Regions from separate parts of the Kosakonia calanthes genome, predicted to be linked through region 1. Evidence: predicted binding sites of a transcription regulator. Region 1 holds the regulator's gene; each other region holds the start of a gene.
The links. The regulator CRP, encoded in region 1, controls carbon source genes, mostly activating them, when cyclic AMP is high. The targets are predictions, from matches to a motif close to ATGTGANNNNNNTCACAT.
Positions count from the first base shown of each region.

Region 2: the regulator CRP is predicted to act here: its motif matches at 1,653-1,670, upstream of uxuA (mannonate dehydratase).
Region 3: the regulator CRP is predicted to act here: its motif matches at 1,302-1,319, upstream of AAEY27_RS00805 (PTS mannitol transporter subunit IICBA).
Region 4: the regulator CRP is predicted to act here: its motif matches at 1,714-1,731, upstream of AAEY27_RS11870 (iron-containing alcohol dehydrogenase).

Region 1 is NZ_CP151800.1:457,076-460,220, forward strand. It holds gene AAEY27_RS01920 (YccS/YhfK family putative transporter) at 1-1,449, opposite strand, end outside; gene crp (cAMP-activated global transcriptional regulator CRP) at 1,498-2,130, opposite strand; gene AAEY27_RS01930 (OsmC family protein) at 2,443-2,847, shown strand; gene AAEY27_RS01935 (phosphoribulokinase) at 2,875-3,145, opposite strand, start outside.
Region 2 is NZ_CP151800.1:920,503-923,647, forward strand. It holds gene AAEY27_RS04355 (gluconate:H+ symporter) at 1-447, opposite strand, end outside; gene uxuA (mannonate dehydratase) at 508-1,575, opposite strand; gene cspE (transcription antiterminator/RNA stability regulator CspE) at 1,937-2,149, shown strand; gene AAEY27_RS04370 (cold-shock protein) at 2,106-2,348, shown strand; gene AAEY27_RS04375 (helix-turn-helix transcriptional regulator) at 2,392-3,145, opposite strand, start outside.
Region 3 is NZ_CP151800.1:195,456-198,600, reverse strand. It holds gene AAEY27_RS00815 (peptidase domain-containing ABC transporter) at 1-332, shown strand, start outside; gene AAEY27_RS00810 (hypothetical protein) at 396-713, opposite strand; gene AAEY27_RS00805 (PTS mannitol transporter subunit IICBA) at 1,465-3,145, shown strand, end outside.
Region 4 is NZ_CP151800.1:2,547,564-2,550,708, forward strand. It holds gene AAEY27_RS11860 (D-threonate 4-phosphate dehydrogenase) at 1-429, opposite strand, end outside; gene dtnK (D-threonate kinase) at 422-1,657, opposite strand; gene AAEY27_RS11870 (iron-containing alcohol dehydrogenase) at 1,832-2,968, shown strand; gene AAEY27_RS11875 (dihydrodipicolinate synthase family protein) at 3,061-3,145, shown strand, end outside.

The DNA.
Region 1 (3,145 bases):
AATGAACTCATCGCCATTTAGCGTCAGGATCTGCAACGTATAAACGGCTGTAATGGTAAAACCGACCATCGCCCAGCCGTAGCTTTTGCGAATAATCAAATAGCTGACCAGCGTGATAAGCAGCATTGCGGCCAGCGTGAAACCGAGTGGCACGTGGAAGTGCAGGGTTGCCCCGGCGATCATCAGTCCCGCAAACGTGCCCGCTGCCCGGTGGACAATGCGCACCCGCGTCGCGCCATAACCGTTTTGCGTCACAAACATCACCGTCATCATGATCCAATACGGCTTCGGCAAGTTCAGGGCGCTGCCCATTAGGCTTGCGATACTGAGCATTACGCTGATGCGCGCGGCATTGCGCAGGGCGGCAGATTTTAGCGACAGATAACTTCTCAGCGCCGGGAAAAGCGGTAAACGGCGCTGCTTCTCGGCCATCAGATCGCGAATATAGAGCGGGCGCTGCGTACGCAGTACGCGGGCGATACGGCTGAAATGCCAGGCGCAAAACTGCCCGACCGGGTTGTCCGGGTGCTGACGGGCGATTTTTTCCAGCGCGCCGATTTGTTTCTCCATGGTGAAACGCGTCGGGTAGCGGTGATAAAGAATGTCATCCGCCAGCACGCGCAGGCGAGCGGCGACGGTTTGCGCATTCCAGCGAATAACCTGCTCGGCGTGGGTTTGCTCGACCAGTTTTTGCACTTCAGCAGGCTGATGCAAACTGACGGAGATATGCTCCTGCAAATCCAGCGCAACCTGAAAGACGCGCAGCAGGCGTTTGTAATCATTGTTTTTATTGGCCGCCAGCATGTGCAACTGCTGGTAGCACTGGCTTATTAAATCTACCGCTTTTTGCTGGCGGGCCAGCAGCGGCGGCAAGGCTTTTTCTGGGTCTGCGTGCTGGGTCAGCAGGCTATATTTTGCCTCGCAATAATCGGCCAGTTGCCGGTAGAGCAAACTGAGCGATTCGCGCAACGGCTGCTCGCGCCACATCCAAAACCAGAACCAGTTAAACAGCCCGTACCAGAGCGTACCCAGCGCGTAAATCAGTAGCGGCTCCCACACCGGCATATTCCCGGCGAGGCTCAACGTAAAGATAGAGGCAATCAGCGAGGCCGGTAATAAACGCCCATGCAGCGCGCTGATTTCCCCCGTTACGCCGAGCAGCAACGTCAGCACGGTCAGGATCAACGGCAAGGGAAAATCGTCGGCAAGCAGTAGTTGAACGGCCAGGCTACAGCCCGCAAACAGCGAGCCGCCAATAATCAGGCGTTTGAAAAAACGTTTGTGGGGTGTATCAAGACCGGCAATGTTGCAGCAGGCGGGAACGAGGGAGAACAGCAGACCTTGTTGTAAATGGCCGACCAGCAAACCAATCGCCACAGGCAAACACAACACCAGCGTTTGTCGCAGTGCGTAGTTGATCTCGGGGTGATAAATCAGCCTGCGCCACATGGGGAAAGAAAAACGGCGCACCGGATAAGCGATGCGCCGTTTTGCAGATTAACGTGTTCCGTAGACGACGATGGTTTTGCCGTGGGCGGAGATCAGGTTTTGATCTTCAAGCATTTTCAGAATGCGACCGACTGTTTCACGGGAGCAACCGACGATCTGACCAATTTCCTGACGCGTAATTTTAATTTGCATGCCGTCAGGGTGGGTCATTGCGTCCGGCTGTTTCGCCAGATTCAACAGCGTTTGCGCAATGCGGCCTGTAACGTCCAGGAACGCCAGGTTGCCGACTTTCTCCGAAGTCACCTGCAGGCGACGCGCCATTTGCGCGGAGAGACGCATCAGAATATCCGGGTTAACCTGGATCAACTGACGGAATTTTTTGTAGGAAATTTCGGCTACTTCACAGGCGGTCTTGGCGCGTACCCAGGCACTGCGCTCCTGACCTTCTTCGAACAGGCCCAGTTCACCGATAAAATCGCCCTGGTTGAGGTAAGAGAGGATCATCTCTTTACCTTCTTCATCCTTGATGAGCACTGCCACTGAGCCTTTGACGATGTAATACAACGTTTCCGCTTTTTCACCTTGGTGAATAAGCGTGCTCTTCGACGGGTACTTATGAATATGGCAATGAGACAAGAACCATTCGAGAGTCGGGTCTGTTTGCGGTTTGCCAAGCACCATGCGCGGTTATCCTCTGTTATAAGCTGGCTCCAGAAGCCGGGCGTAAGGGAACCCTGTTTCTGGGGTTGCAATCAAAGCTTCCCAAATCCCGGGAAGTGGACCGTCAGCGTCATCTGCGGCCTCTAATGTATGATGTCCTTTGCGTACATGCGTAACGTCAATGTATCTCTGTAGCATCCAGACTGTTTTAGCATAGCTTTTAACGCCTGTCTCCTGGTGTCTCGCTTCAGCATGACGCAGGTCGCCTTCCGTTGCGGCTTTTCTTATGTGCGCGTAATCTGTAAAGAAAATTGCAACTCCGGAGTGATGAAAATGCAGGCACGTGTGAAATGGGTTGAAGGGTTAACGTTCCTTGGTGAGTCCGCTTCTGGTCACCAAATTCTGATGGACGGCAACTCTGGCGACAAAGCGCCAAGCCCAATGGAAATGGTTCTGATGGCCGCAGGCGGGTGCAGCGCAATCGACGTGGTGTCGATCCTGCAAAAAGGGCGTCATAACGTCACCGACTGCGAAGTGAAACTGACCTCAGAGCGCCGTGAAGAAGCGCCGCGCCTGTTTACCCATATTAATCTGCACTTCGTCGTCACCGGTAACGCATTGAAAGATGCCGCCGTTTCTCGCGCGGTTGATCTGTCGGCAGAGAAATATTGCTCTGTGGCGCTGATGCTGGAAAAAGCGGTGAATATCACCCACTCCTACGAAGTGATCGAAGCCTGATTACGCAGCCCGGCGGCGCAGTCCGGGCTATATAATCTTTTTCCCTTCCATCAGCCGTTGTACCAGCGGCGTCATGATCAGTTCCATCGCCAACCCCATTTTGCCGCCTGGCACCACCAGCGTATCCATATGCGAGATGAATGAACCTTGCAACATTGCGAGCAACCACGGGTAGTCGATCCCTTCTAAATTGCGGAAGTGAATAACAACAAAGCTTTCATCCAGTGAAGGAATGCCTTTCGCGGCAAACGGGTTGGAGGTATCAACCGTCGGCACGCGCTGAAAGTTGATATGGGTG
Region 2 (3,145 bases), 460 kb from region 1:
GACGACCGTTGGCACAACTAATTTCATATACGGAATATTGGCTTTTTTCGCGATATTCAATACCAGCGGCATGGCAATCAAAAACGCCACTTCGTAGAACATCGCGATACCAAAAATAACGCCAATAAACATTAAACCGACGGAAAGAAAACGCGTACCACAGCGTTCAATAACGGTGTCAGCGATTCGCTGGCTGGCACCGGATTCTGTCATAAATTTCCCGATAATCGCGCCAAATATAATAATCAGCGCAAGGTGACCGAGAATGCCGCCCAGTCCGTCCTGAATCACGGTCACTATTTTGTCGAGCGGAATTCCTTCCATAATTGCGACAAAAATACCCGCAATCAGTAAGGCGAAAATATTATGAAATTTATATTTGAGGTTCATGACAACTAAGAGCGCAATACCTACCAGCACCCAGAATAATGCTAACAGCGGGGACATAGAGAATACCTTACGGATTTGTCATCAAGAAAAGCCGGTGGAACCACCGGCCATAAAATATTAGTTTTGTTTTTCGAGGGCTTCCCAGAGCCCGTGTAAATAGGTAACGCCAAGCGCACGATCGTAAAGGCCGTAACCGGGACGCCCGGTTTCACCCCAGATAAAGCGCCCATGATCCGGGCGGATGTAGCCCTCAAAGCCATTGTCGTACAACGCCTTCATGACTTTGTGCATATCCAGCGAACCGTAGCGGGATAAATGCGCTGATTCGTAGAAATCTTTATCTTTAATCAGTTTGATATTACGCACGTGCGCAAAATGAATGCGCTTGCGCCGGGTGAATTCGGCGAGGATCTGATAAACGTCATTATCCGGATCTTCGGCAATCGAACCGGTACACAATGTAATTCCATTGGCTTCAGAATTTACTGCATTACAAATCCAGTCGAGATCGTCGCGGTTTTTAACAATGCGCGGTAAACCGAAAATAGAATACGGTGGATCATCCGGGTGAATTGCCATTTTAACACCGACTTCTTCACATACCGGAATAACACGCTCAAGGAAGTACACTAGGTTTTCCCGCAACTTCGCATCATCGACATCTTTATATTTGGCAAACAGTTCCTGCACTTTCGCCAGACGTTCTGGCTCCCAGCCTGGCAGGGCGAAGCCGTTGGAGTTTTCCAGCACTTCTTTTACGACTTCGTCGAGGGTTTTATCGATGCCTTTTTTCTCAAACGCCATCGTTAATGAACCATCCGGCAGAACGTAGTTCATGTCCGTTTTCATCCAGTCGAAGACCGGCATGAAGTTGTAGCAGATGACTTTAACGCCGATTTCCGCCAGGTTGCGGATGGTTTGTTGGTAATTCGCAATCAGCTGATCTCGGCTAGGAAGGCCGATTTTAATATCATCATGAATGTTTACACTTTCAATAACTTCCATTGTCAGGCCAGCGTTGTGAACCTGGTCGGCAAGCGCGCGGATTTTCTCTTTGGGCCACACATCGCCAACCGGCACGTCGTACAGCGCGCCTACAACGCCCTCAACGCCTGGAACCTGGCGGATGTGTTCCAGCGGAATCTTGTCTTCAACTGGTCCAAACCAGCGCATTGTCATTTGCATGCTCATTACCACCTTTAAAAGTAAACAAACTCAACTGCCATACTAGTATTGATAATAACGTGCGTCCCGGCAACTTTTTGCGATCTGCTTCACACAACGTTGTTTTGCGAGTGACGTTGCTTATCTTGGGTTTACACATCGCTGACAAAACTTTTTGAATTAAAACTTGCTTCGTGAGGCACAACCATGCGTTAATGCGTCGTCGGTTTGATAATTCATTATCTCCAGTAGTTCACTAAAGTCTCTCTCATCTCTAAGTACCTCGTTGTTACTTCTTTTTGGGTCTTCTTTACACTCTGATAAAAATAATGTCTCAGACCATTGCTGCCAAAAATGGCTAACAAAATAGAAGGTAACAAACATGTCTAATAAAATGACTGGTATCGTAAAATGGTTCAACGCTGAGAAAGGCTTCGGTTTCATCACTCCTAAAGACGGCAGCAAAGATGTATTCGTACATTTCTCTGCAATCCAGAGCGATAACTACCGTACTCTTGATGAAAATCAAGAAGTTGAATTCACCATTGAAAATGGTGCAAAAGGCCCGGCTGCCGCAAACGTGGTACCGCGCTAAGGATAACGAAATTAGTAACCGTATCCATTTTCGCTGCCCGTGCTGTCACGGGTCGCAATACAGAATTTCCAGTTTTGATGTTACTGAGAAAAATCCGGTTGGTGCCAAGTGTATTTTTTGCAAATCAGCAATGATGACATTTGATAATATCGCCGCGCTTTTCCAGTCATCCCATGTAGCACTGGATTTCCGTAAATAATAAAAAAAGGCCAGTTTTCTGGCCTTTTTTTATGCCTGCAATATCACCCCGCCATTAACATAATCATTTTGACCGAGCGATTGCTGGTCAGTTGCCAGGTCATCTGCCGGTAGTGCAATTCTCCCTGTTGCGGATGCAGAAAAACGCGCTCACCGCCTTCACGAACAACCACTTGCTGACGCGACCAAAACGCCCGAAACAGCTCACTATCGTTACTCAAACTCTGCACAAAACTGTTCAGCCCATGATCGTGCGGATAGTGCATCGCATCGGCGCGCAACTCGGCGACAATCCGGCTGGCACGGGTTTCCCAGTCAGCAACCAGCGTCCGCGCAAGCGGGTGACGAAACATAAAACTCATCATATTCGGTTGCGAATCATCCCCCAACCAGCCGCTAAACAACACTTCGGCAGCCTTATTCCACGCCAGCATATTCCAGGTGAGATCTAGCAAATAGCAGGGGCAATCCACTTGATGCACGGCCGCCAGCGCTTCATTTTCTACCGTGGCTACCTGCTCTTCCTGAGGATCGTTTTGCCGCGCCAGATGGAATAAATAGTTGCGTTCCGTTGGCTTCATTCTCAGCACCGTGGCGATGTTCGACAGCGTTTGCGGCGACACCACAATGTCGCGCCCCTGTTCAATCCACGTATACCAGGTGGTGCTGATCCCACTCAGTTGCGCGACCTCTTCGCGCCGCAATCCACGCGTGCGCCGCCGTCCTTGCGCCGGGAGGCCAATATCCGCGGGCGCAGTATTTTCGCGCTGCGATCGCAAAAAATCGCCGAGCGTTTTC
Region 3 (3,145 bases), 260 kb from region 1:
GTTTTACGGAACAGATGGATGACAACTGGATGGTAGAGTGCGCGAAAGCGAGCTATATCCATGATGTTATTATGAAAATGCCAATGGGCTATGAAACGCTGATCGGTGAACTGGGTGAAGGGCTTTCCGGCGGGCAAAAGCAGCGTTTATTTATTGCGCGCGCGCTATACCGCAAACCGAAAATTCTTTTTATGGATGAAGCGACCAGCGCGCTGGACAGTATCAGCGAAGGATTTGTGAATCAGGCAATAAAACAATTGAACATTACCCGCGTTATTATTGCTCATCGCGAATCCACAATTCTGCTCGCCGATAGAATCATTACGATGTGAAAAATAAAAGCACCGCTTAAACAAGCGGTGCTTTTAAATTATTCAGAGGGTATTGCAATACGATTATTTAAACGGGTTGAACATGCCGATAATGGCGTTGCCAATATCGGAGATGCCTTTACCCACAGTGCTGGCGATATAACCGCCCAGGCCGACACCCCATTCAGCAACAGAAGTCAGACCTGCAACGCTCGCATCAACAACCGCGCCGATGCCGCCACCCAGCAGAGCACCTACGTTAGCTGCGCCGGTGTTAGAACCATTGCTCCAGTCAACAACGGCACCGATACCCCCACCCAGCAGACCACCCGCTTCCTGGCCAAAACCCAGACCGATACCGCCGTTTACTTCTTCCAGTTCAACATTATTTAATTCACGCATTTTTAAAGCTCCTTTTTAAAGATGATTACTACTGAACGTTTTTAATTATTACCAATTGTATTAACCGGATTCAATTATTATTTTTCCGACCTTAATTTTAAATAACCTTTTAATTATTCACGGCAGATAAGTACTCAGCGTTAATATATTTACTGTAAAGATGATTCACTTATCTTAATTATATATATGCTAACAACCAATTATTATGCCTGCTTAATAAATTGAAAAAGCGAGAAAAAGAGGCGAACGCGTATAAACGCTGAAGCGATAAGGGCTGCGCATTTTTTCCAGGTCGATTCATCAGAATGCAAACTCCGCGACCCAGGATTATTACCTTTGCAAAGGGTGAAAGAGGGTTACAGGTTGGCTGGTGCTTAAATGCACAATTTGCTGTTGATCACATTCGGATTTTTCTCGAAAAAATTTCTTGTGACTTAGATCACAAATAAATAACAAAGTACCAGGCCTTAAATGTGAATAACATCACACTTACAGGCCTGTAACGCTTAGATTTTGTTCTTTGTACTTTTTTTACACCGAACTTTTGTGATCAATATCACGCTAAGTGACAGGTTACCCCCTGCCTTAGTGTGATAAACATCACATTAATGAGCGCCATCTGGACAGGTGAGTGATTCGGTGCGAGATTTCGCGTCACAGATAACCCAGGTCCGGCTACCTCTGCCGCCTCGTTAACAACAAACCTCGGGCTTCCGGCCTGTGCGATAGCAAACATAAGAAGGGGTGTTTTATGTCATCCGATATCAAGATCAGAGTGCAAAGCTTTGGTCGTTTTCTCAGCAATATGGTGATGCCCAACATCGGCGCGTTTATCGCGTGGGGGATCATCACCGCATTGTTTATTCCTACAGGGTGGTTACCAAACGAGACGCTGGCGAAACTCGTTGGTCCAATGATTACTTATCTACTGCCGCTGCTCATCGGTTTTACCGGTGGTCGTCTGGTTGGCGGCGATCGCGGCGGTGTCGTCGGCGCGATCACCACAATGGGTGTTATCGTCGGTGCGGATATGCCGATGTTCCTCGGCGCAATGATCGCAGGCCCGCTGGGCGGCTACTGCATCAAGAAATTTGACGCGTCCGTAGACGGTAAGATCAAATCCGGTTTCGAAATGCTGGTGAACAACTTCTCCGCTGGCATCATCGGTATGATCCTCGCCATTCTGGCTTTCCTCGGCATTGGCCCGGCGGTTGAAGTGCTGTCTAAAGTACTGGCTGCTGGCGTTAACTTCATGGTTGTCCATGACATGCTGCCGCTGGCGTCTATCTTTGTTGAACCGGCGAAAATCCTGTTCCTCAACAACGCCATCAACCACGGTATCTTCTCGCCGCTGGGTATTCAGCAGTCTCATGACCTCGGCAAGTCCATCTTCTTCCTGATTGAAGCGAACCCGGGTCCGGGTATGGGCGTTCTGCTGGCGTACATGTTCTTTGGTCGCGGCAGTGCTAAACAGTCTGCTGGCGGCGCGGCAATCATCCACTTCCTGGGGGGGATCCACGAAATTTACTTCCCGTACGTGCTGATGAACCCGCGTCTGCTGCTCGCCGTTATCCTCGGTGGTATGACCGGCGTGTTCACCCTGAGCGTGCTGAACGGCGGCCTGGTGTCTCCGGCTTCTCCGGGTTCTATCCTGGCGGTGCTGGCAATGACGCCAAAAGGTACCTACTTCGCTAACCTCGCGGCGATCTTCGCAGCGCTGATTGTCTCCTTCGTGATCGCCGCTATCCTGCTGAAAACCAGCAAAGTGAAAGACGAAGAAGAAGAAGATATCGAAGCAGCGACCCGTCGTATGAAAGACATGAAAGCCCAATCTAAAGGCGCGGCGGCGCAGGCAACGGGCGACGTGACGGGCGATCTGAGCCATGTGCGTAAAATCATCGTGGCATGTGATGCCGGTATGGGTTCCAGCGCCATGGGTGCAGGCGTACTGCGCAAAAAAGTGCAGGATGCGGGTTTGACCAACATCTCTGTGACCAACAGCGCCATCAACAGCCTTCCGTCTGACGTTGACCTGGTGATTACGCACCGCGATCTGACCGAGCGCGCGATGCGCCAGGCGCCACAAGCCCAGCATATTTCGCTGACCAACTTCCTGGACAGCGGCCTGTATACTGGCCTGACTGAGCGTCTGGTTGCCGCACAGCGCCACACGGACAACACCACCGCGAAAGTTAACAGCAGCCTGCAAGACAGCATCGATACGTCTAACAGCCACCTGTTCAAACTGGGCGCAGAGAACATCTTCCTGGGTTGCAGCGCGAGCCACAAAGAAGAAGCTATCCGTTTTGCCGGTGAGCAACTGGTGAAAGGCGGCTACGTTCAGCCGGAATATGTTGACGCCATGCTGGAACGTGAAAAACTGACCCCGACCTATCTGGGTGAGTCTATCGCGGTACCGCACGGCACCGTTG
Region 4 (3,145 bases), 2.1 Mb from region 1:
CGCCAGCAACTCGGTGTGACCCGGATAGTGATGGCCGGCCAGATGCAGCGCTTCTTTATTCAGCGGCGCGGTGGCGATAGCTTTTACTTCGCCGCGCATCGCCAGTTCCGTGGCGCGTTTAATGCAGCGATAAGCCAGATCCCCAGCCTGCGCCTGCACCACGCCCGGTTGCAGCGCGGCCGCATCCGCCAGCGGTTCATCGATCACGTTGATCACCCCTGGCGCAAAATGCGCGTCGACCACCTGTTCAATGACGCGCAGTTCGGCATGCGGCGTGATATTCAGCGCCAGAATGCGGCGGAACGTTTGTGCACAGCCGACCACCACCACCGGCGATCCGGCTAATTCTCCTTCGACCAGCGATTTAATGATGATTTCCGGGCCAATACCCGCCGGGTCGCCCATCGTTACAGCAATGATATTAGTCACTCGATTTCTCCTCGATAAAATGCAGAACCTTAAGCAAGGTAGTTTCGTCACCAAAGCCACCTGCCTTGGTCATCACCGGTCGTTGCCATTCGCAACCTAAAAAATGTCCCCACGGCACGCAGCCTGCAGCCTGGCCGTGGATACGAAAACCTGTCGCGCCCAGCGCTTTCGCGACCGCCACCGCGACATCGCCGCCAGAAAGGTACAATGCTGCGGGCGTCACCTCGCCCAGCACATCGCGCGTTAAGTCAGCCAGAAAAGTACAAATCCGCTCGCCCAATTCGCTGCGGCTTAACCCCAGCCGGGAACACAACGCCTCAATCTGATGACGCGCCTGCGCATCCGGGCAGGTGTGTACCAGGCAGTGTTTGCCCTGCTCCAGCGCCTCGACAATCTGCTGGCGATAACTGTCCGGGTTGCCGCTAAATACCGTTTCAATATCAATCAACAAGCGCGCCACACGCGGGTGTTCGCTGGCGTGCGCCAGTTGTTGCTGAGCGATCTCACTCATTGAACCGACAATTGCCAGCACTGGGGACGACTTGCGGGCGGATAACGCGCGGGCCAGCGCATCGCATAAGCCAGCGGAACCAACCAGCAGCGGCGCCACGCCTGCGCTCATCACCTGCTGGATAATCGCGTCGAGATCCGCATCCGTTTCGGCATCCACCACCAGCAGTTGCGGCGCGTCGATTGTTGCTTCTGCCAGCGCTGCGGCCACATCGGCAGGTTTGAGATAACGGCATGTCGCTTCCAGCAGGCTGCCGATGTCGGCGCTGGTGACGGGCGTTTTCGGATCGGTGGCGAATTCGGTGTTGGTCAGCAGCACCCCGTTGACATAGCACTGCCCGTTGTGGGTTGTACGCCCCGCCGCCGGAAATGCCGGCGCCACAATCACCGCCGCCGTGTTGCAGGCCTGGCGCATCGCAGCCACTTCCGCGCCGATATTGCCGCGCAGCGTGGAGTCGATTTTCTTTACCAGCCAACCCGGCGCGTGCCGGGTAATGATGTCATCGATGAGTGCCACGACCCGCGCATGCGCCTCATCTTTGCTTAATGCGCGGCTATCACTGTTGTAGATAACCGCCTGCGCCTGGCGGGCGATACCCGCCATAAGCGCCACTTCAACCTGCATCCCCGCCAGCGCCAGGCTGACGCCCGCGTCATTCGCGCCGGTAAAGTCATCGGCGAGGATCACTATCTGTTGGTTCGCCAGTTGTTCGTTCATCCCTTCTCCGGGTCATTATGCGCTGATTATGATTATATTCAATCATGATTGATTATATGTGAGCAAGATCAACTTATTCAGTTTGCGAATAAATTATAAATTTAGGCCATGCAGTGACGGTGATTGACAAATATTGATTGAGTTCAATCACCATAACAGAGACAGGAGAAGGTTGTGGTAACGATTAACAGCACCTTGATAAGCGGTGCGGGCGCAATCCCGGCGATTGCGCCCCTGCTTGCAGGTAAAAAGAACGTGTTACTGGTTAGCGACAGCAACATCATCAAGCTTGCAGCCACGGAACAGATCCGCGCGCTGCTGAGCGCCGAAGACCGCGATGTGCACTTAATTGACAACGTGCCGCCGGAACCCAGCCAGCACGACGTGGCGAAGATTATGCAGAACCTGCGTGAAACCGCGTTCGACCTGGTGGTTGGTATTGGCGGCGGCAGCGTGCTGGATGTCGCCAAACTGCTGTCGGTGCTCTGCCACCCGGTGTCGCCTGGCCTGGATGCGCTGCTGGCGGGGGAAAAACCGACCGAGCGCGTGGCTTCTCTGCTGATCCCCGCCACCGCAGGAACCGGCTCGGAAGCGACGCCGAACGCGATTCTCGCTATCCCGGAGCAGGACACCAAAATCGGCATTATCTCGCCGGTGATGCTGCCGGATTATGTGGCGCTGATCCCGGAGCTGACCACCAGCATGCCCGCACATATCGCCTCTTCCACCGGCATTGACGCGCTGTGTCATCTGATTGAGTGCTTCACCGCCACCATCGCCAATCCGGTGAGTGACAACGTTGCGCTGATCGGCCTGCGTAAACTGCTGCGCAATATCGAAACCGCTGTCAACGAACCGCACAACCTCAATGCGCGTCTCGAAATGCTATGGGCGTCTTATTACGGCGGCGCGGCGATCACCCACGCCGGAACACACCTGGTGCACGCGCTTTCCTATCCACTCGGCGGCAAATACCACCTGCCGCACGGTGTGGCGAACGCCATTCTGCTCGCGCCATGCATGAAAGTGGTTCGCCCCTATGCGGTCGAGAAATTCGCCCAGGTGTGGGATCTGGTGCCCGACGCGGATACCACGTTAGATAACGAACAAAAATCCCATGCATTAGTGGACTGGTTCGCCGCGCTGGTGAAGCGCCTGAACTTGCCCGACAACCTCGAAGCGCTCGGCGTGCCGCGCGAGGATATCCCGGCGCTGAGCGACGCTGCGCTGAATGTGAAGCGCTTGATGAATAACGCGCCTTGCACCGTGGATCACCAGCAGGTGCAGGCCATTTATCAGACGTTGTTTTAATGATGGGCACGGGTTCGTAGGCCGGATAAGGCGGCAGCCGCCATCCGGCAATCAAACGTACCGGGCCGCAAGCAGCTAACAAGGGAAAAGTCATGAACAAACAAATCAAAGGCGTGCTGACGGCGATTGTCACGCCATTTGACGCCGACGGCGCAGTCAACCCGCAGGCGCTGAAGC